Regions from separate parts of the Vibrio hyugaensis genome, predicted to be linked through region 4. Evidence: predicted binding sites of a transcription regulator. Region 4 holds the regulator's gene; each other region holds the start of a gene.
The links. The regulator PurR, encoded in region 4, represses purine synthesis genes. The targets are predictions, from matches to a motif close to TNANGNAAACGTTTNCNTNA.
Positions count from the first base shown of each region.

Region 1 (5,616 bases), 400 kb from region 4:
CGCCAATGCAATGGAACAGCGCGAAACACGCGGGCTTTACTGAAGGGACACCGTGGCTAGAGGTGGCTCAGAACTATTCTGAGATTAATGCGGAAGCTGCGATTGCCGATTTGAACTCAGTGTTCTATTTCTACAAGCGTCTGATTGAACTGCGTAAACAGGTGCCGGTGATCACTGATGGTCGTTACGAGGACCTACTGCCAGAGCACAAACGTATTTTTGCTTACGCACGTCAGAACGACAAGCAAACGCTGCTGTGTATTAACAACTACTACGGCGAAGAAGTGGAGTGTGTGTTACCTGAGCGCTTTGATATGAGTAAAGCCAAGAATCTGCTTGCCAACTATCAGAATGCGACCAGCGCGATTGCTTCTAATCACCAAGTTCTGCGTCCTTACGAAACACGCATCTTGCTGATTGAATCTTAAAGGCAAATAAAAAGTCCCCCTAAGGGTTTCGATCCTAAACAAAAGGCTTTGGAGTGCTCCCCAAAGCCTTTCTATTTCATGTCTTATGAACCGTAGCTCACAGAATAGCGGTGTGGTTTGTGGTTCATTGCAAGCACTAGGTTTAGTGCGAATGCGCCAAGAATCGATAGGCCGATAACCCAAGGTGTGACGAAGAAGAAAGACGCAAATAGGATACAAGCATCAATCGCCATCTGAGATTTTCCTACTGAGATACCGAACTTATCTTGAATGAATAAGCACAATACGTTGAAGCCACCCAAACTTGAGCGATGACGAAATAGGATCAGCATACCCAAGCCCATAAGCAAGCCACCTGCCACTGCGCAGTAAATCTCGTTAATCGACTCGAGTGAAATCAGTAAATACAGATTATCCGCAAAGATAGAAACCAAAGCGCCAGAAATTGCACTATTAATCGCAAAACGACGGCCAAAGCGTTTCCATGCGAGCAAGTAAAATGGACAGTTGGCTAAAAAGTAAAGCACACCAAACGTAAAAGGTGTAAATTGGCTAATAAGCAGAGCCAATCCTGTTGTGCCTCCGGTTAAGAGGTCTGCGGATTGGAGAAAGAAAACGCCTTGAGCTACCAAAAAGGTACCTGTAAGAATTGCCATCCAGTCTTCTTTTCTTGAGTGTTTTTCCATCTAATATGCAGTCGTTAATGATAAATAGGGCGTGCATAGTAGTAAAAAGATGATCTTTTCGGTAGCTAGAGGGTAAAATTTGCGGTAAACCTATGTAATTGTTGTTTTACAGGGTGTAAAGCACAAATTTGACAGTTAGTGAATCTTGGTTAAACGATTGCAACATCGCCATGATAATCCTTACTTGTCATCATGAAAAAACTGCATGAGAAAAATTGTAAATTTCTCTTTATGACCTAGATCAAATTATGTAGAATGCGCGCCATTACGGTGACGAAAACGTTTGCGTTAGGTCATTCGTCGGTTTTTTTGCAACTTTCAGTACTAACCTGAGTCAGGAGATACAGATGCTTAAGCGTGATATGAACATCGCAGATTACGATGCGGAACTGTTCGCAGCTATCCAGGAAGAAACACTTCGCCAGGAAGAACACATTGAACTTATCGCTTCTGAAAACTACACAAGTCCACGTGTAATGGAAGCACAAGGTTCTCAGCTAACGAACAAATACGCTGAAGGCTACCCAGGCAAGCGTTACTACGGCGGTTGTGAGTACGTAGATAAAGCTGAAGCACTAGCAATTGATCGTGCATGCCAACTATTCGGCTGTGAGTACGCGAACGTACAGCCTCACTCAGGTTCTCAAGCAAACAGCGCAGTTTACATGGCGCTTCTAAACCCAGGCGACACAGTTCTAGGTATGAGCCTAGCGCACGGTGGTCACCTAACTCACGGTTCACCAGTAAACTTCTCTGGTAAGCACTACAACGTTATTCCTTACGGTATCGACGAAGCAGGTCAAATCAACTACGACGAGATGGAACAGCTAGCGCTTGAGCACAAGCCTAAGATGATCATCGGTGGTTTCTCTGCTTACTCACAAATCGTTGATTGGAAACGCATGCGTGAAATCGCAGACAAAGTTGACGCTTACCTATTCGTAGACATGGCACACGTTGCTGGTCTAATTGCAGCAGGCGAGTACCCAACACCAGTTCCACACGCTCACGTAGTAACAACGACTACACACAAAACGCTAGCGGGTCCTCGTGGCGGTCTTATCCTTTCTAACGAAGGTGAAGAGCTGTACAAGAAGCTGAACTCAGCAGTATTCCCTGGCGGTCAAGGTGGTCCTCTAATGCACGTTATCGCTGGTAAAGCAGTAGCGTTCAAAGAAGCGATGGAACCTGAATTCAAAGCTTACCAAGCTAACGTGGTGAAAAACGCGAAAGCAATGGTTGGTCAATTCCAAGAGCGTGGCTACAAGATCGTTTCTAACGGTACTGAGAACCACCTATTCCTAGTTGACCTAATCGACAAAGACATCACTGGTAAAGATGCAGATGCAGCACTAGGTGCAGCAAACATCACAGTAAACAAGAACTCTGTTCCAAACGACCCACGCAGCCCATTCGTAACGTCTGGTATCCGTGTTGGTACACCAGCAATTACTCGTCGTGGCTTCACTGAAGATGACGCGAAAGAGCTAGCAAACTGGATGTGTGACGTTCTAGATAACATCGGCAACGAAGAAGTTATCGAAGCGACAAAACAGAAAGTTCTAGAAATCTGTAAGCGTCTACCAGTTTACGCATAGTTCTCTGTGTAAATTCGCTTTCTTTGAAAATAACTCAGGCGAACTCGTTCTATTTCTGCGATTCGGTTGGATTATTTGATTGATGAAAGGTCCTCATTCGAGGGCCTTTTTGTTTTTCTAGCGTATGGAAATATCAGCTTAGAGTGTGTTGAAGCGAGATTCCTGATATCGCCTAGGCTCTTCGGAATGACGTGCTTTTGGTTTTGAGAAGTAGGCTTATTGTCCAAATGACGGTGTTTTATGTTCGACAGATACAAAAAAGGCTGGCACTGAGCCAACCTTTCTCTTCAAAACAAGCGAGCGCTTATTTAATCTCGATACCTTGAGCCTGCATATCGGCATGGTAAGAAGAACGAACGAATGGACCACACGCCGCGTGCGTGAAGCCAAGTTCTAGTGCGATCTCTTTTAGCTCGTCAAACTCTGATGGTGGAACGTAACGCTCTACTGGCAGGTGGTGACGGCTTGGTGCTAGGTACTGACCAAGTGTCAGCATTGTTACACCGTGCGCACGTAGGTCTTTTAGTACTTGGACGATCTCTTCTTTCGTTTCGCCAAGACCCATCATAACACCTGATTTGGTCGGTACATTTGGGTGCTGCTCTTTGAACTTTTGCAGCAATTGTAGTGACCACTTGTAGTTCGCGCCTGGGCGAGCTTTACGGTACAAACGAGGTGCCGTTTCTAGGTTGTGGTTGAAGACATCTGGCGGGTTGTCTTTCATCAGATCAAGTGCTACATCCATACGGCCACGGAAATCAGGTACAAGCGTTTCAATCTTGATGTGCGGGTTCAGCTCGCGGATTTCACGGTTACAGTTTGCAAAGTGCTCTGCACCGCCATCACGCAAATCATCGCGGTCTACTGAAGTGATAACGACGTATTTCAGCTTCATGTCTGCGATGGTTTTAGCCAGTTTCTTCGGCTCTTCAGCTTCTACTGCAAGCGGACGGCCATGGGCAACGTCACAGAATGGACAACGGCGAGTACAGATAGCGCCAAGGATCATGAAAGTAGCCGTACCGTGGTTAAAACATTCCGCTAGGTTAGGGCAAGAGGCTTCTTCACATACTGAGTGAAGGTTGTTCTTGCGCATCGCTGATTTGATGTCTTGAATACGTTGGCTGTCGGCTGGTAGCTTGATCTTCATCCAATCAGGCTTACGTAGCACTTCTTTCTGCTCTGTAGGCATGTTCTTTACGGGAATCAATGCCATTTTGTCAGCGTCGCGGTATTTGACGCCTTTTTCCATCTGGATTGGTTTGCTCATGCTTTGTTACCTTGAGAAGGTGCTTCTGTGCTGAATTCTACTTGCTCGTAATCAAGCAAAGTAACGAGTTCTTGTATTAGTTGTTTTTCCACGACTTCGATATCTTCAGGGCCGCCAACTTGGCTAACCTGAACCATCTCCATTCCTTCATAGCCACAAGGGTTTATACGTAAAAACGGACCTAAGTCCATATTGACGTTCAACGCTAGGCCGTGGAATGAGCATCCTTTGCGAATGCGAAGGCCGAGAGAACATATTTTTTTACTGTCGACATAAACACCTGGGGCATCTGGTCGCGCAGCAGATTCGATATTGTATGCCTTTAGGGTGTTGATCACGAGGTTCTCGATGTGCGTAACGAGATCTCGCACCCCTAATTTTTTACGACGCAGGTTGATCAAGAAGTACGCAACTAATTGACCTGGGCCATGATAAGTCACCTGACCACCACGATCGCTTTGTACAACAGGAATATTACCAGTGTTAATGAGGTGTTCGGCTTTACCCGCTTGACCTTGTGTAAATACTGGGTTGTGTTCTACCAACCAAACTTCATCAGGCGTGTCGTCTGTGCGTTGATCAGTGAACTCATGCATCGCCTTCCATACAGGCTCATAATCTTGGCGTCCAAGTCGTCTTACAACAAGTTGGTGTTGCATGGGGATTCCTGTCACTAATATATAAAGTTTTTGGATTATAAACCGGATGACTTTGATGCTCTACAGTTGAGTAACAGATTTTTAACTGAAAGAGTCAGTGTTTTTCATTATCTACATGATAAATAAAAAGAAAGCAGCCGAAGCTGCTTTCAAAAAAAATTTAATTTATCAAAAAATTATAGAACCATGCGTACGATGTCGATTTCACCCAGTTCTTTGTAAAGGGTTTCAACCTGCTCGATAGAGGTAGCAGTAATATTGATAGACACCGAGTGGTAGTTGCCCTTAGCACTTGGTTTTACTGCTGGGCTGTAGTCACCTGGAGCATGACGCTGGATTACTTCAAGAACGAGTTCTGGAAGTTCAGGTTTTGCATGCCCCATTACCTTGTAAGTAAATGAACAAGGGAACTCAAGCAGGTCTTTCAATTTTGCATCAGAGTTGATGGTTAGCATATCGGTAACTCCAGTTGGTATTCGTTGCGGTGCGAAATAGTACAGTCAAATTAGGGTGAACTCAAGATCATCCCCAAGCATCTTAACGTCGTTTGAGTATAGATAACAAAGCCGCCCTAGTTGGCGGCTTTGCGGACTTGTTTGTTGTTCAGAAGCGACTATTAGAAGAAGCTCTTAAACAACAATACGATGTAGTCCCACATACGGCTAAATAGGCTGCCTTGGTCTACAGTTTCTAATGCCATTAGTGGGTACTCAGCAATATCTTCACCATCAATTTGATAGTATAGCTTACCAACTACATCACCTTTATTAATTGGGGCTTCTAGCTCTTTTTCAAGTACGAAGCTTGCCTTTAGATTCTTTGCTTCACCACGAGGTAGCGTTACGTAAGTATCTTGGTCAAGACCCAGAGCAACCGTATCTTTGTTACCCATCCATACTTTTTCTTCTACAAACGTTTCACCCGCTTTATGTGGCGCAACGGTTTCGAAGAAGCGGAAGCCGTAGCTCAGTAGCT
Region 1 is NZ_CP025794.1:1,441,732-1,447,347, reverse strand. Features, by position in the region: gene treC (alpha,alpha-phosphotrehalase) at 1-428, shown strand, start outside; gene C1S74_RS07330 (YitT family protein) at 512-1,114, opposite strand; gene glyA (serine hydroxymethyltransferase) at 1,462-2,712, shown strand; gene lipA (lipoyl synthase) at 3,017-3,982, opposite strand; gene lipB (lipoyl(octanoyl) transferase LipB) at 3,979-4,641, opposite strand; gene ybeD (DUF493 family protein YbeD) at 4,818-5,096, opposite strand; gene C1S74_RS07305 (serine hydrolase) at 5,258-5,616, opposite strand, start outside.
Region 1: the regulator PurR is predicted to act here: its motif matches at 1,386-1,405, upstream of glyA (serine hydroxymethyltransferase).

Region 2 (5,616 bases), 220 kb from region 4:
AAACGCAAGATCACCGTAAACTGCGTGGCGCCCGGTCTTATCGATACTGGCATGGTTGACGAGCACGTAAAAGAGCACGCGATGCCACAAATCCCTCTGCGCCGCATGGGTGAACCAGAGGAGGTCGCTGGCCTTGTGAGTTACTTAATGTCAGACATCGCGGGCTACGTGACTCGCCAAGTCATTTCAGTAAACGGAGGCTTAGTATGAGTCGTCGAGTCGTTGTAACAGGTATGTCCGGCGTTACTGCTTTTGGTAACGATTGGTCTGCAGTAGAACCTAAACTACGCGATTGTCAAAACGCCACTCAATACATGCCCTCTTACGAGCAATATGATGGTTTGAACACCAAACTGGCAGCCCCAGTCATGGATTTTGAACTGCCTAAGCACTACAAGCGCAAACAAGTTCGCGGCATGGGTCGTGTTTCTAAACTTGCTACCGTAGCCACCGAAAACGCATTAAACCAAGCAGGCTTAATTGGCAACGAAGTGCTGACAAACGGTCAAACTGGCATTGCTTACGGCTCTTCAACAGGCAGTACCGATGCGATTGGTGCCTTTGGTGTCATGCTTAACGAGAAAACCACCAAAGCCATCACTGCAACCACCTACGTACAAATGATGCCGCACACGACTGCAGTTAACGTTGGGCTGTTCTTCGGCTTACGTGGTCGAGTGATTCCGACCAGCAGCGCCTGTACTTCTGGCAGTCAAGCGATTGGTTACGCCTACGAAGCTATCAAACACGGCTACCAAACCGTTATGGTTGCAGGTGGCGCTGAAGAGCTTTGTCCGACAGAATCGGCTGTCTTCGACACCCTTTTTGCGACCAGTCTAAAAAATGAAGAGCCGAAAAGCACACCGAGGCCTTATGACACTGACCGCGACGGCCTAGTGATCGGTGAAGGTGCGGGTACGTTGGTTTTAGAAGAATACGAACACGCCGTTGCACGTGGTGCGACAATCTATGCAGAGATTATCGGCTTTGCAAGTAACTGCGATGCGGCACACGTGACGCAACCTCAAATGGAAACCATGCAGATCTGTATGGAAATGGCGTTACAGAATGCGGGCATTCCTGCGGATAAAATCGATTATGTTTCCGCTCACGGAACGGCAACCGACCGAGGAGATATCGCAGAAAGTAACGCGACTGAAAATGCACTCGGTAAAGTGCCAATCAGTTCTTTAAAGAGCTACTTTGGCCATACTCTAGGCGCTTGCGGTGCTATCGAAGCCTGGTTAAGTCTTGAGATGATGCATACAGGTTGGTTTAGCCCGACCCTCAACTTAGATAATCTCGATCCACAATGTGGTGATCTCGATTACTTATCCGGTCAAGGCCGTGAACTGGAAGTGGAATACTTAATGAGTAACAACTTCGCGTTCGGTGGCATCAACACTTCGATCATTTTTAAGAAGATTTAATGACCCGTCCTGATATGGGTTGACACTTTTTACGTTAAAACGCTCGATGCACTTCATCGGGCGTTTTGTATTTTAGCGCTGTATGAGGCCTCATCTGATTATAGATTTCTACTGACTCAGCGACCATTTTTCTCGCCTGAACAATATCTTTGGGCTTTCGCAAGAGGTATTCCATTTTCAAAATGCCGTTTACTCTCTCTGCCAATGCATTCTGGTAACAGTCATACCCATCCGTCATTGAACACACTACCTTGTGCTTAGCATGTAAGTCTTGGTATTCCTTTGAGCAGTACTGGGAACCTCTATCTGAATGATGGATTAAGCTTCCTTTACTTCGACGTTTTTTTAACGCTCCTATAAAAGCTTGTTTTACAACACTCGTTTGCATGTTGTCATCCACACTGTAACCGACGATTTTCCTAGAGTAGGCATCGGTAATCAGGCTGACATAACTATTCCCTTCATAAGTAGGAAGATAGGTAATATCAGCGACCCACAACTCTTCAGGCCTCTCTGGCTTAAAACCATCCTTTATTCTATTTGGGTGGCAGTAAAACCTATGATGGCTATCTGTTGTTCGGTGGTAAGCACGCTTGGTTTTCACAAGCAGGCGATGATGTTTAAGCAGTGTAAAAAGATAGTCCCTGCCTACAGTCATTCCTGCTTGTTCCATCAGATACTTCAGCTTCCTAGTTCCTATGCGGGCTTGTTTAATACGAGTCTCACGAACAAAACTCAGAAGTACTTCATCGCGTCGCAACTTACGAGCATCAGTAAGGCATTGCTTGTAATAGGCTTGCCTAGTGATATTTACGATTTGGCAAAATTTAGTCACGTTAAGCAGAGCTATGTTTTGCTCTTGGACGACGCACCTTTGTGCTTTTTTACGACTCGAACACCGTGGTCTCGTTCCATAACTTTGACCACTTCTTCAAAGAAGTCGGCTCTTAGCTTGGTATCTTCGAGCAGCTTTTCCAGCTCTTTGATACGTTGCTCTGGTGTAGGAGGTGAATTGAGTTCAGACATAGGCAACCCTTTTTTCAAAAATCGAGGAGTGCCCCTAGACCAATTGAGTCGACCGTGTTTTCGGAGCCACACTAATACTGTAGAACAACCTTGTATGCCGTATTTCTCTTGAGCCTGTTTATAAGTCAGTTCACCTCTTTCAACTTGGTCAACAACATCCAATTTAAAAGCGAGGGAATAGTCACATTGAGTTCGTCTAGTTACTGATTTCATAACACTCTCCAATTTCCTGATTGGGAAGTGTCAACCTTATTTAGGACGGGTCATAACCCGTTAAAAAAGCGCTAGTAGAGACTAGCGCTTTTTTATTAAATTGGCTAAAACGACAAAGCCCCGATAACTCGAGGAGTTATCGGGGCTTTTGAATAAATGGCACGCCCTATAGGATTCGAACCTATGACCACATCCTTAGAAGGGACGTGCTCTATCCAGCTGAGCTAAGGGCGCGCTACAGGGACAGGATTATACGAGTTCAAGCGCTTAAATCAACGTGTTTTCATAACATTCTGATCTGAATGCCTAAAAAAAGGGCATTGAAACGAGAAATGTTCAAAAACACCACAAAGCAAACGTTTGCGGATGGATGTTAAATAGATTTTCTGCGACAATGCGCCGCAAATAATTTCCCTTCTCAATTTAAAAGGAAAGTCATGACTGCTCAAAATATAGATGGAACTCTCATTTCCCAAACTGTTCGATCCGAAGTTGCAGCAAGAGTGAAAGCTCGCGTTGGAGCGGGCCTACGTGCACCAGGTCTTGCAGTTGTTCTAGTTGGTGAAGACCCAGCTTCTCAAGTTTACGTTGGCAGCAAACGCCGTGCGTGCGAAGAAGTTGGCTTTGTCTCTAAGTCTTTTGACCTTCCTGCGACTACGTCGGAAGAAGAGTTGCTATCTCTCATTGACGAGTTGAACAATGATGCAGAAATCGACGGTATTCTTGTTCAGTTGCCACTTCCTGCTGGCATCGATGCAACGCATGTTCTTGAGCGTATTCACCCAGAGAAAGACGTGGATGGCTTCCACCCTTATAACGTGGGTCGTCTAGCGCAGCGTATTCCTAAGCTTCGCTCTTGCACGCCAAAAGGCATCATTACTCTTCTTGACCGTTACAACATCGAACTACGTGGCAAGCACGCGGTTGTGGTTGGCGCATCAAACATCGTTGGTCGTCCTATGACACTTGAGCTGCTACTTGCAGGCTGTACAACGACAACTTGTCACCGCTTTACGAGAGATCTAGAAGGCCACGTTCGCCAAGCAGACCTTGTTGTGGTTGCGGTTGGTAAGCCAAACTTCATTCCTGGCGAGTGGATAAAGAAAGGGGCTGTTGTGGTCGATGTAGGCATCAACCGCCTTGAATCTGGCAAATTAGTGGGTGACGTGGAATACGATAAAGCACGTGAAAACGCGAGCTTCATTACTCCTGTACCGGGCGGCGTAGGCCCTATGACGGTAGCCAGCCTAATTGAGAACACGATGCTCGCTTGCGAGCAGTTCCATACGAAGAAATAAAAAATTACCGATACTGAAAGGGCTCCGAAAGGAGCCCTTTTTGTTTTGAGTAATAACCCCCTCTAACTCCTCCTTGAAAATGGGGAGGGCTAGACAGAGCTTGCTTTTGGTTCACTGGATTATTCAAATGCAGCAACCGGATTTAGTTCAGAGCAGCAACCCCCTCTAACTCCCCCTTAAAAATGGGGAGGACCTGACTGAGATCGCTATTCGTTCGCTAACTTATTCAAATGCAGCAACCGGATTTAGTTAGGAGCAGGCCCCTAGCTCCCCCTTGAAAATGGAGAGGAACGGACTGAGATCGCTATTCGTTCGCTAACTTATTCAAATGCAGCAACCGGATTTAGTTCGGAGCAGCACCCCTTCTAACTCCCCCTTGAAAATGGGGAGGAGCGACTGAGATCGTTATTCGTTCACTAACTTATTCAAATGCAACTACCGGATTTAGTTCGGAGTAATAACCCCCTCTAGCTCCCCCTTGAAAATGGGAAGGACTGGACTGAGATCGCTATTCGTTCGCTAACTTATTCAAATACAGCTACCGGATTTAGTTCGGAGCAGCCCACCTTCTAACTCCTCCCTGAAAATGAGGAGAACTGGATCGCTCTAACAGATGCAATCAAAGCAAACATTATATGAATTCTCGATTATCGCTTCACACTAAGCGCACTCCGCTCTAGTCCCCTCCCCTTTCTAAGGGGAGGGTTAGGGAGGGGTTGAGAACGCAAAGGAAGCACAAGTGCAACAACGAACGTTTAACTTGAAGTATCAAAAGAAAATCAGAAGCCAGCTACGCTCGAATATGCCAAAACCTGAAGAAGTACTTTGGCAAAGAATTAGACGAAAACAACTCGGTGTAAAGTTTCGTAGGCAACACGGTATTGGTCGCTACATCGTTGACTTCTATTGTGCGGAATTGAGCTTGGTTATTGAGATTGATGGTGATAGCCATTTCTCTGCTGAGGGGAAAGAGAAAGATGCAATGAGGGATGCATTCATGGAAGCACTGGGGATTAAGGTTCTGCGATTTACCAACGAAGAAGCGATGAAGCAAACCGAGTCTGTTTTGGAAAGGATAATTCAATTTAGTTCGGAGCAACAACCCCCTCTAACTCCCCCTTAAAAATGGGGAGGACCTGACTGAGATCGCTATTCGTTCGCCAACTTATTCAAATGCAGCAACCGGATTTAGTTCGGAGCAGCAACCACCTCTAACTCCCTCTTAAAAATGGAGAGGACCAGAAAGAGAGCGATTCAACTAATGCAATCGCCACAGACATTATATTAACTGTCGATTGGCGCTCCACACTCAGCGCACTCAGGTCAAGTCCCCTCCCCTTTCTAAGGGGAGGGTTAGGGAGGGGTTCTGTTACAAACTCAAAATCACACCAGCGATTGATGCACTCATCAAGTTCGCCATTACACCTGCTGCGATTGCGCGGAAGCCGTATTTCGAGATGAATGAACGCTTCTCTGGTACGAGTGAGCCTAGACCACCAATCAGCATTGCCATGGTTGAAATGTTTGCGAAACCACACAGTGCGAAGGTTACGATAGCTTGTGAGTGTGCGCTTAGCTGAGACTTCACTTCCATCAGTTGGATGAAGGCCACGAACTCATTCACAACAATCTTGTTACCGATCAGAGAG
Region 2 is NZ_CP025794.1:1,260,715-1,266,330, forward strand. Features, by position in the region: gene C1S74_RS06350 (3-ketoacyl-ACP reductase FabG2) at 1-210, shown strand, start outside; gene C1S74_RS06355 (beta-ketoacyl-ACP synthase) at 207-1,430, shown strand; one part of gene C1S74_RS06360 (IS3 family transposase) at 1,465-2,300, opposite strand; one part of gene C1S74_RS06360 (IS3 family transposase) at 2,300-2,669, opposite strand; tRNA gene C1S74_RS06365 (tRNA-Arg) at 2,827-2,903, opposite strand; gene folD (bifunctional methylenetetrahydrofolate dehydrogenase/methenyltetrahydrofolate cyclohydrolase FolD) at 3,107-3,967, shown strand; gene C1S74_RS06375 (endonuclease domain-containing protein) at 4,707-5,090, shown strand; gene C1S74_RS06380 (NupC/NupG family nucleoside CNT transporter) at 5,337-5,616, opposite strand, start outside.
Region 2: the regulator PurR is predicted to act here: its motif matches at 3,018-3,037, upstream of folD (bifunctional methylenetetrahydrofolate dehydrogenase/methenyltetrahydrofolate cyclohydrolase FolD).

Region 3 (5,616 bases), 1.0 Mb from region 4:
TTTTTTACTACCAGACACAAAAGCACTTGCTGACGGTCTCCATTGAGTCACATCAGAAGTTTGAGGCATTGCTAACCACACCACTTTACCGAGTATCCAACCTGTCATTGCAATAAATAGACAAGTAAGTAGCAAACTAAGTTTCGCTTGAATGGTATGATTGTTGGACTTGATCTGAGCCAGTAGCGGGCTGCTTGATAATCCTGCACTTAGCTCTAAACGCTTCACTGAATTGATTCCTTTATTCTTACGTCTGTCAGCCTGAATCTAAATAAAGACAGCCAACTCTATCTTGCTAAAATTGCAATAAAATTACTACTCAACAAAGAGCAGTGAACTATATCACAACTTATATTTCATACCTTTTTCTTATGCAGTTTTTGCCAACTCCCTTGAAAAAAATACGCCTTGGCACCATCTGTAGGTGAATAATCCACCAGCATTGCGCTATCAGTGCAGTGATTAGATAGCATAGAGTTCTATGAGTTCCGAAAATGAAGCCGTAAGGCTAGATAAATGGCTGTGGGCTGCCAGATTCTATAAAACCCGCTCTATCGCACGTAATATGGTCGATGGCGGTAAAGTCCACTATAATGGGCAACGAAGCAAACCAAGTAAAACCGTTGAGTTGGGCGCTGAGATTCGTCTTCGTCAAGGTAATGAAGAAAAAACGGTGATAATCGAAAAAATCTCTGATCGTCGCATGGGCGCACCCATCGCTCAAACGCTCTACCGCGAAACTGACGACAGTGTTAATCAGCGCGAAGAGTTCGCGAAACAACGTAAACTCAACGCCCACAACCCTAGTCCGGAACGCCGCCCAGATAAAAAGCAGCGCCGCGACATCATTAAGTTCAAACATCAATAAACGCCGGAATTACCGACGAGGAAAGCACTCCATGGCAAATAATGTTTTACACCGCTACCTATTTGAAGACCTTTCAGTTCGTGGCGAGTTGGTACAATTGGATGAAGCATACCAACGTATTATCTCCAGCAAGGAATATCCAGCAGCACTGCAAAAACTGTTGGGTGAGCTACTCGTTTCAACCACACTTTTAACGGCAACTTTGAAGTTCGAAGGCTCAATCACAATCCAGCTGCAAGGTGACGGCCCTGTCTCTCTAGCAGTAATCAATGGCGATCATGATCAAAAGATCCGTGGCGTTGCACGTTGGGAAGGCGATATCGCTGACAACGCGACACTGCACGAGATGATGGGTAAAGGCTACCTAGTGATCACCATCGAACCGAAAAAAGGCGAGCGTTACCAAGGTGTCGTTGGCCTAGAAGGTGACACACTAGCTGAAGTTATCGAAGGCTACTTCGCAAACTCTGAGCAGCTAAAAACGCGTCTATGGATCCGCACTGGTGAACACGAAGGTAAAGCACACGCTGCAGGTATGATGATTCAAATCATGCCAGACGGCACTGGTGCACCAGAAGATTTCGATCACCTAGAGCAATTGACAGACACAGTGAAGAACGAGGAGTTATTCACGCTACCTGCGAACGAACTGCTATACCGTCTATATAACCAAGACACCGTTCGTCTTTACGAACCTCAACCAGTCGAGTTCCATTGTGGTTGTTCTCGTGAGCGCAGTGGTGCAGCAATCATTACCGTAGACCGTGCTGAAATTAATGACATTTTGGCCGAAGAAGGATCAGTTTCTTTACATTGTGATTACTGTGGCACGTCATACTCATTTGATGAATCAGAGATTACCGAACTCTATGCGCAAGCGGCTCCTGAAAAGAAAACCCTGCATTAATTTTCATAACTTAGCAAGCCTGTAATTTACCTTTCAAAAGGCCAGCATTACGCTGGCCTTTTTGTGATCTAACCCTCGTAATACCTAGCCTCACACGTAATAAAGCAACCGCTTAATTTTAAGTAATTAATAATTCTTTTGGCCTAGCGCAAAGGTTTGCGCGCACGATAAACTATTCGTACCGATATGTGACGGGTTACCTAAAACCTTACTGAAATCATGGATAATTTTTGAGCTACATCCCTGTTTTCTCCCCGCCCCGTTGCTAGCATGGTGAGCAGATAAAAATTAAAACATTATTACAAAATCCCTACAAAAATCCTTATAAGGAGCACCTATGACCGTTATGGAACATACAAAGGCTGCAACACTTGATCTAACCAAACACGGACTGCACAACGTTAAAGAGGTTGTTCGCAACCCAAGCTACGAAATGCTATTCGAGGAAGAGACCCGTGCTGACCTAACAGGTTATGAACGTGGTGTCGTTACGGAACTCGGCGCGGTTGCCGTTGACACTGGTATCTTCACTGGTCGCTCACCAAAAGATAAGTACATCGTAAAAGATGCAACCACAGAAGAGCACATGTGGTGGACTTCTGATGCAGTGAAAAACGACAACAAAGCCATCAACAAAGAAGTGTGGGACGATCTAAAAGAGCTCGTGACCAACCAGCTTTCCGGTAAACGCCTATTTGTGATTGACGGTTATTGTGGTGCAAACCCAGACACTCGTTTGAGTATTCGAGTGATTACAGAAGTCGCATGGCAAGCGCACTTCGTGAAAAACATGTTTATCCGCCCAACTGAAGAAGAGCTAGCAACGTTTGAACCTGATTTCGTCGTAATGAACGGTGCGAAGTGCACGAACGACAAGTGGGAAGAACAGGGTCTGAACTCTGAAAACTTCACGGTGTTCAACCTAACAGAGCGTATGCAACTGATCGGTGGTACTTGGTACGGCGGTGAAATGAAGAAAGGCATGTTCGCCATGATGAACTACTTCCTTCCGCTGAAAGACATCGCATCAATGCACTGTAGTGCAAACATGGGCGAAGAAGGCGATGTAGCAATTTTCTTCGGTCTATCTGGCACAGGTAAAACCACGCTATCTACAGACCCTAAACGTGCACTGATTGGTGATGATGAGCACGGTTGGGACGACGACGGCGTATTCAACTTCGAAGGTGGCTGTTACGCGAAAACCATCAAGCTATCGAAAGAAGCTGAGCCTGATATCTACAACGCAATCCGCCGCGATGCACTATTAGAGAACGTTACAGTTCGTAGTGATGGTTCTATCGACTTTGATGATGGGTCTAAGACAGAGAACACTCGTGTTTCTTACCCACTGCATCACATCGACAACATTGTTAAGCCAGTATCAAAAGGCGGTCACGCGAATAAGGTGATCTTCCTATCAGCAGACGCATTCGGCGTACTACCTCCGGTTTCTAAACTGACTCCTGAGCAAACTAAGTACCACTTCTTGTCTGGCTTTACCGCTAAACTAGCCGGTACAGAACGTGGCATCACTGAACCAACACCAACCTTCTCGGCATGTTTCGGGGCAGCGTTCTTAACCCTACACCCAACTAAGTACGCAGAAGTACTGGTTAAACGCATGGAAGCAGCTGGCGCAGAAGCTTACCTAGTCAACACAGGTTGGAACGGCAGCGGCAAGCGTATTTCTATCCAAGATACACGCGGCATCATCGATGCAATCCTTGACGGCTCAATTGAAGATGCGAAAACCAAGCATATTCCTATCTTCAACCTAGAGGTGCCAACTTCACTTCCAGGTGTCGATCCAAGCATCCTTGACCCACGTGAGACTTACGTAGATCCACTTCAATGGGAAAGCAAAGCGAAAGATTTGGCAGAACGCTTCATCAACAACTTTGATAAGTACACTGACAATGCTGAAGGCCAATCTTTGGTGGCAGCAGGACCTCAGTTGGATTAAACCATCAACGAAGTCTGCGTGACTTAGCTACAAAAATAATCGTCAAGCCCCTCTTTTGAGGGGCTTTTTATTGAATCCCACCCCAGATTGATACAAGCTTAAGCCTATCTAGGTTGCTCAAGAGACATCTCTTCATCGGGTTAACCATTATTTTGCGCACAGGTTTTGGCAAGGATGAAAGCAGCAGGTCGAATTCTAATTCTTATATTCGTATTGGCGATCGCGGTACCAACTGCTTTTATCGCCTTACTAACGACCTCGTACTCCAAACAAACCTGGAACCTGCTATCAGAGTCGATTGAGCTCCCTTTGCAAGCAGAAAGTGTCCAATACGAATTTCCTTACCACCTGAAACTGCAAGGCGTCACATCAAAAGATAAACAATGGCCTTATATCGAACAAGTTGATGTCTGGCTCAACCCCGATGTTCGTCACAATGGAAAATGGGTTGTCGATAGTTTGCTTATTGATGGTCTGAGCTTGCAACAAGGCATGCCGACTCTCCCTCAATTAACAAATGTCCAATTTCATCAGGTGGCGCTAAAAAACCTCGATTACGCGGATGACGCATTCAGTATTAATGGTTTGAGTCTACAAATCCAAGATCCACAATGGAATGGCAAGGACCAACTCGTTCCTTTCGGTGCAATCCAACTGTCTGCCGAGCAGTGGTACTGGAATGGTGAGACCTTTAACAATGTTTTGGTCGATGTCGATTATAAAACACAGGACAGCACCCTTTACGGCGCGTCGTTCAATTGGCGTGGCAGCGAGATTTCAGGCCAAGGTGAGCACTATCCACAAGGTTGGTCGCTGGTGAATGTCACTGTTGACAGGCTCAAAATCAACAACACTCAATTACAATCCTTGTTAGCGAAACCATGGCATGCTCTGCCGATTAACATCAGTCACATCAACAGCCTCGACCTACTGAATGCAGACGTGGAATACGGAGATTGGCATTGGCAGAATTTAGAATTGTCGGTAGAAAATGCCTCTCTCCCATTGTCATTGTGGAACACAACAGCACAAATATCTCTGCAAGCAGACAGTGTCAGTTTCCAAGATCAAACCGCGGTTGAGCCTCGCTTGAATGCTCAATTCAAGCCAGGATCCATTCAACTGCAAGAACTAAGCTTAGATTGGCAACAGGGTACCGTTCAGATATCAGGCGAGTTTGAGCCAGAGCATTGGAAAATTAACAACGCCACCATCACTGGATTAAAATGGGCAATCCATCCAGGAGATAAAACCGACTGGTGGCAAACAGCGACAGAGAAGCTCCAGCAAGTCGATGTTAAGCAGTTAGAGATTGAACGCAGTCAAGTAATCCAGTTATCCAAACAACCTTACTGGCAGCTTTCTGGCTTGAATTTGGAGGGTGACCAGCTCGAAGTAAAACGCAGCAATGGTCACTGGGGTATTTGGAATGGCAAGCTTGATGCAAGCGTCGTGAATGCCAGTTACGATCAAGTCCTTTCATCGCATGCTGCGATCGCAACACAAAGTGAAAATGGCTTCTGGCAGCTAACGCGTTTGTTTGCGCCATTAGAGCAAGGCTATATCGAAGGCTTGGGGCAAATCGATCTCAGTACCACCAGTCAACCATGGGCACTAAACCTCAACGCAGATGGTATTCCCCTGCAATTACTTCACCCATACTTACCAACAGCACTTGCGGTCAATGGTTTCTCTGACTTAAGTCTCGATTTAAAAGGATTGGCGGGCGATCAAAACATGCTTTCTTACAGCTTATCGGGAGAAGTCGAAGCCAACTTGCGTGATACCACCTTGAAATCGCAAGCGGACGATTCACTAAAGTCAGTCACTTTCAGCCCATTGCGACTGCAAGCTCAGCGAGGCGAAGTAAAGCTT
Region 3 is NZ_CP025794.1:2,048,215-2,053,830, forward strand. Features, by position in the region: gene gspC (type II secretion system protein GspC) at 1-228, opposite strand, end outside; gene hslR (ribosome-associated heat shock protein Hsp15) at 482-868, shown strand; gene hslO (Hsp33 family molecular chaperone HslO) at 900-1,775, shown strand; gene pckA (phosphoenolpyruvate carboxykinase (ATP)) at 2,113-3,741, shown strand; gene C1S74_RS10145 (AsmA family protein) at 3,916-5,616, shown strand, end outside.
Region 3: the regulator PurR is predicted to act here: its motif matches at 1,920-1,939, upstream of pckA (phosphoenolpyruvate carboxykinase (ATP)).

Region 4 (5,616 bases):
AACGGCGGCTCCCGGAATAGAGAAGGCGGTGATTGCGATGTAAGCTAAGAAGTAAGTCGCCGCAGCAAACACAAAGTTTTGGTCAATGAACGTATTTAGTGCTGCTTGTTGTGCTTTGGCATTTTCTAAGGTGAGATATTGGCCAAAATTTACCCCTAAAAAGAGAATGGTGGCGAGCAGGATCAGTCCTAAAATTAGTTTCTTATTCATCGTAATTACTCCATTTGGCTTCTTAAATAATAAGACAGAATAAGAGAAGAAAAAATTTCAAAAAAAAACCGCAGTATGAAAACTGCGGTTTTTACTCAATGTCATGCTGATAGTGCGTGTTAAGACAGTGCGCTCATCAGTTCTTCGCGGCGAGACTGAGGGACGACGCTCCAATGGGTGCCGTTGATTGCACCTTCTAACGCCCACAACAACTCAAGGCTTACCGTAGAGGCATGCGTATCTTGGATTGCTTTGTAAGCGCTCAGGGCACCTTCTTCTTCTAATTGCTCCACAGAGTCAATGCCCGCTTTCTTCAACATACGTTCAGTTGCTAGGCGCAGATTCGGAAGGTCTTTCAATCGATTAGGCTTGGTGCTTGCTTGTTGTTTTTTTTCTTGCTTGGCAGTCTCGAGAGATTGCTTTGCAACATCAATCAAGCGATCCGTTGAATCCCATAGGTCATCAGAAATAGCATAGTATTTCGTAACCACAGGAAAACCACGTTTCTTGTAGACGTACGGTTTTAGTCCTTGAGTCTCGAAGTCAGATGAAGTTTGTTGGTCAGCTCGAATATGAAGTCGGTTATTTACAACTAGTGCAAACATCGTTTCATCGGCGAAAAGCCCGAAGCCACCAAACATTGAGCGCGACTTGATAGTACCAAGTGCCTCAAACAGCTTCATTGAGTCTTTGAGTATCGGTTTATCCATGATGTGTTATCTCGGTGTAATTAATATTACGCCACCAAAAATCAGGTCCGAGAGATTAGCAAATGCATGCAGACACAATGTCATTAAAGGGTAAACTCACTTAATGCATATTTGCCATCGGTAACCCCGCTACCTTCCATCTAATAAGATGGTTCAGGCCGGAGGCTTTGCGTCCCACCCTTTCGAATGGTTTGCCCTGTGCGTGACACTTTGAGAATACTTCGTATATTGAATTAACATCACGTTTCAAATATAAAAGTGTGATATTGGTTCAGTTAATAGTGTTTATTTGGTGTGCTTGGTTTCATATTTGGGAACGATCCCTTGTCATACAAAAGGTTGATGTAGGAAATAGGCTACGTCCAATTAAAACAGCAACTTATCTAAGCTTACGTAGATATTGACACACTGAAATGTTTGAGGAATGTTATTTTTAGGCAATAAAAAAGCGCCCACAAGAGCGCTTTATAAAATTATAGGCAGGTTTAGTTTAGTTTCTTAACTGTGTTGCGCACTACAATTTCTGGCTGCATTTCGAAAATTCGCTTCTCGTGTTCTTTGTCTTTGATGCGTTCTAGCAAAATTTCAAAGGCATTTTTACCAACACGACGCTTTGGTTGGTGAATGGTCGTTAGCGGTGGCGAGAAGTATTCCGCTAGCTCGATGTTGTCATAACCGATTACCGAGATATCGTCCGGTACTTTGATGCCATTTTGTTGCAAGCGACTCATCAAACCAAGCGCCATGGTATCGTTAAAACAGAATACCGCAGTAGGACGTTTTTCCATTGCAGTGATGTTGTCAGCAGCAAGCACGGCAGTATCACACTCAAAGTTACCTTCAAGTACCCAATCTTCATTTACTACTAAGTTTGCTTCTGCCATTGCGCGGCGGTAACCTGCAATTCGTTCTTGGCATGCGGCTTTTTCGAAGTGACCGCTCAAACAAGCAATATCAGTGTGACCATTGTCGATCAGATATTTTGTTGCGATGTAGCCACCTTCTTCAGAGTTATCAATGATCTTGTCCGCTTGAGAACTCTCTGGGCCCCAGTCCATCACTACTTTCGGGATATCAGAATGACGGTCAAGCATCTCTTTCAGCTCTTCCGTTAAGTCAGAACACATCACCAAAATACCATCTACGCGCTTTTCCGCTAGCATGCGAATGTAGTCACGTTGCTTTTCGTAGATACCGCCAGTATTACATAGGATCAGTGTATAACCTTGACGGTAACAGTAGCTTTCAACGCCGTCGATAACTTCTGAGAAGAAAAGGTTAGTCGATTGCGTTACCAACATACCGATAGTGCGAGTTGAGTTACACTTCAAGCTACGTGCAACTGCACTTGGCGCGTAATTTAGTTCATCAACCGCTTTCATTACTTTTTCTTGGGTTGCTTCAGCAACAAAACGCGTTTTGTTGATTACGTGCGAAACTGTTGTGGTAGAAACGCCGGCTAAGCGAGCAACGTCTTTTATAGTGGCCATAAATGATGTCCTGTATCGAGCTACTGAATACCGTAGTGAATACAACCTTACGCTTAGTATGTTGCGCGAATTGAACCATATCTGAAGTTTAAGGTTCAATTAATTAGGCAGCGGTTGTTCCGAAATCGGTATAAAAAGGTTTGTAGCAACATTTGTTGCTGAATCTCATGTTCCTTACTTATATAAGTGAGGAATTAGTCAGCAATCTTGTTAATAAAACACAAAAACCGCCATATTTCAGCGGTTTACATATAAGTCGTATTTAATCGTTTGCGCTCACATTTTAGACTGATGTGGGCACACTAGCAATATTTTCAGCAGGTGTTTTGCGCTATTGAGGTCACATTTTAACTGCTAAATGGAAAGGGCTTCTATGTGCTAGATTAAAAAATTAACGAATAAAATAGGGAGCCCGCTTGCGAGCTCCCTGAAATTGGCGGCAATTATTCACCAAGAAGGTAGGTGCTGTCCAGTTTACAAAATGCAATTAATAGTTGCGCAACGCTTACATAGAAACCAAATTCGTCGAATTGCTTACATTTCGCAGCAAACTGTGGCAACCAAGACATAAGATGCTTTTGGATTAAGTCGTTCTGTTTCTCGAACGCTTCTTCCATGTGTTTGTCTTGTTCTAATTCGTTAGAACGGATGATCATGTTACCTAAGAAGTCCAGTTCAACCGCTAAGTGATCAGCTGGCTCTTTAAGGTTCTCATCAACCTGAACACCAAAATCGGCCATCAGTTTTTCCATCTCTTCTGCTGGCTTGTCATTTAAAAGACCAGATTCACCGATGTACATAGATGCGTAAGGTAATGCGCCATGCTTTTCTGTTTTCAGGAAAAGCTCACAGAAATCTGCAGCAAGTTCTAATTGCGCATCTTCTCGGTCTTGTAGGCGGTTGAGTGCGTCAACAAGGGTATCAACGGCTGGCTTCAGTGATTCATTTTCACCTAAACCTGCTAAAAAGCTTCGAATTTCCACACTCTGGTAAGCTTCTAGTTCTTTCTCTGTGAGTTCTTTTGCGAACAGACTAGAAAACCACCAATAGATCTCTGCGCGTTTTTCGTTAAAAGCTTTCACTTCTTGCATTTTTTTGCTCCTGAATGATTCTCCCCTAAGTGTAAACAATTAAGATGAATAGCAGTAACTATAATTGTTATCCATTATGGGAAAATGTGCTTGTTTATGAATGGCTGTAAATAAGCTTGCTTTGAATCAATAAAATCGCAAAATCTTGCTTTTTAATGTATCTATGACTAGAAATGTTACTAGTTATGAATAGAATACGTCTTGGAAAATAAAAAAGACAGAAAGTGGTGTAAATGAGCTATCACGTATTAGTCGTAGAAGATGATGTTGTAACTCGTAGTAAGCTTGCGGGCTACTTCCAAAATGAAGGCTACAAAGTCAGTGAAGCAGAAAGCGGTGCAGAAATGCGCGAAGTGCTTCAAGGTGGTGATGTGGACCTTATCATGCTGGATATTAACCTGCCCGGTGAAGACGGTCTTATGCTTACGCGTGAATTACGCAGCCAATCAGATATCGGCATCATATTAGTGACAGGACGCACGGATAGCATTGACAAAATCGTTGGCCTAGAAATGGGTGCGGACGATTATGTGACAAAGCCTTTTGAATTAAGGGAATTATTGGTTCGCGTTAAGAACCTGTTGTGGCGCATTTCTGCGGCTCGCAATGGTTCACAAAAAATCGCGAACGACACTAATGAAGAACACATTGTACGTTTCGGTGAGTGGACGTTTGATATTCAACGTCGTGCTCTCAGCCGCAATGGTGAGCCAGTGAAACTAACCAAAGCTGAATATGAGCTTTTGGTCGCACTCTCATCGTACCCAAATCAGGTACTAAGCCGCGAACGTATTTTGAATATGATCAGCCACCGAGTGGATGCGCCAAACGATCGTACTATTGATGTATTGATTCGACGCATGCGCGCTAAGATGGAGTTTGATCCGAAGAACCCACAAATCTTTGTGACAGTTCACGGTGAAGGCTACATGTTCGCGGGTGACTAATTCATAGCGATAAAGAAAAAGGAGAGCATAGGCTCTCCTTTTTTGTGTCTGCAATTCTGCAATTTAGCGATGATGGACTTCATCTGCGATTGGTAAGCCTTCTATGGCTGCGCCACTTCAGGATCTTCAACTTCAACCATCGGTGTTTGACCTACGTTATCACGCAGTTTTTGCCATAACCCGCCAAGGTATTCATGCCAATACAGTTCAGTTTGCTCTAAGTAGCGAGCTTTTGGCGCGTACTTTTGCCAAGGTTGTTCGATATCATCAATCGCCATGAAGTTCGTTGGGGCTGGGATTGGCTTAATGCCCGCTGCGTTGAATTCATAAAGAGCACGCTTCATGTGACTGGCTGAAGTCACTAAAACAATGTCTTTTTGCTTAACAAACGCGGCAGCTTGGCGTGCTTCTTCCCAAGTATCTTTGGCATCCTCTAATAAAATAATATCGGATTTTGCGACACCTAGGGAAAGCGCTACGTTCGCCATCATACGAGCATGGCTGATTTCAGAGCCACCTGCGTAACCGGAAAGGATTAACTTCGCACCTGGGTACATACGCAAAATACGAATACCCTCAGTTAAACGCATTAAAGCGGTGCGGCTCAGTTGAGACGTTGGTGGTATTTCATCATCTACCACGTGTCCATTACCAAGAACCATAACGTAGTCCACAGTGCCAGGAACCGGCAAAAACGCTTTGTACTCGCGTTCTAGAGGCATAAGAAGCTTGGTTGAAACGGGTTGGAAGGCAACAAGGAAGATGCCAACAAAAGAGAAAAGAACAACAAAGCAGCCAGTTTTACGTTTAGTGGTAAAACTGATGAGAGCAAGACCTAACAAGCCTATCAGTAGCAATGCTGGTAATGGCATCAGCAAGGCTGACATTACTTTTTTCAGCTCAAACATACATAAATAGTCCGAAAAAACATCAATTGATAATAAAAATGAGGATAACCCTCTTTATTCCTGCTTTCCTTGTGCCAGAATAGCGGCACAATCCGTTATGATAACTCAGCAGAAGTGACAGAAGACCGCAATTTCGACGATATCGCCCACAAATTTGCAAAAAATATTTACGGCTCCGATAAAGGGGAGATCCGCCAAATCATTGTGTGGGAAGATTTTCTACAGATTCTAAGTGAATTAGACGCCGACCATCAAGCCCT
Region 4 is NZ_CP025794.1:1,039,151-1,044,766, reverse strand. Features, by position in the region: gene C1S74_RS05415 (TVP38/TMEM64 family protein) at 1-210, opposite strand, end outside; gene C1S74_RS05410 (TfoX/Sxy family DNA transformation protein) at 330-920, opposite strand; cyclic di-GMP riboswitch class I at 1,037-1,126, opposite strand; gene purR (HTH-type transcriptional repressor PurR) at 1,406-2,410, opposite strand; gene torD (molecular chaperone TorD) at 2,854-3,501, opposite strand; gene torR (two-component system response regulator TorR) at 3,735-4,448, shown strand; gene elyC (envelope biogenesis factor ElyC) at 4,550-5,356, opposite strand; gene cmoM (tRNA uridine 5-oxyacetic acid(34) methyltransferase CmoM) at 5,471-5,616, shown strand, end outside.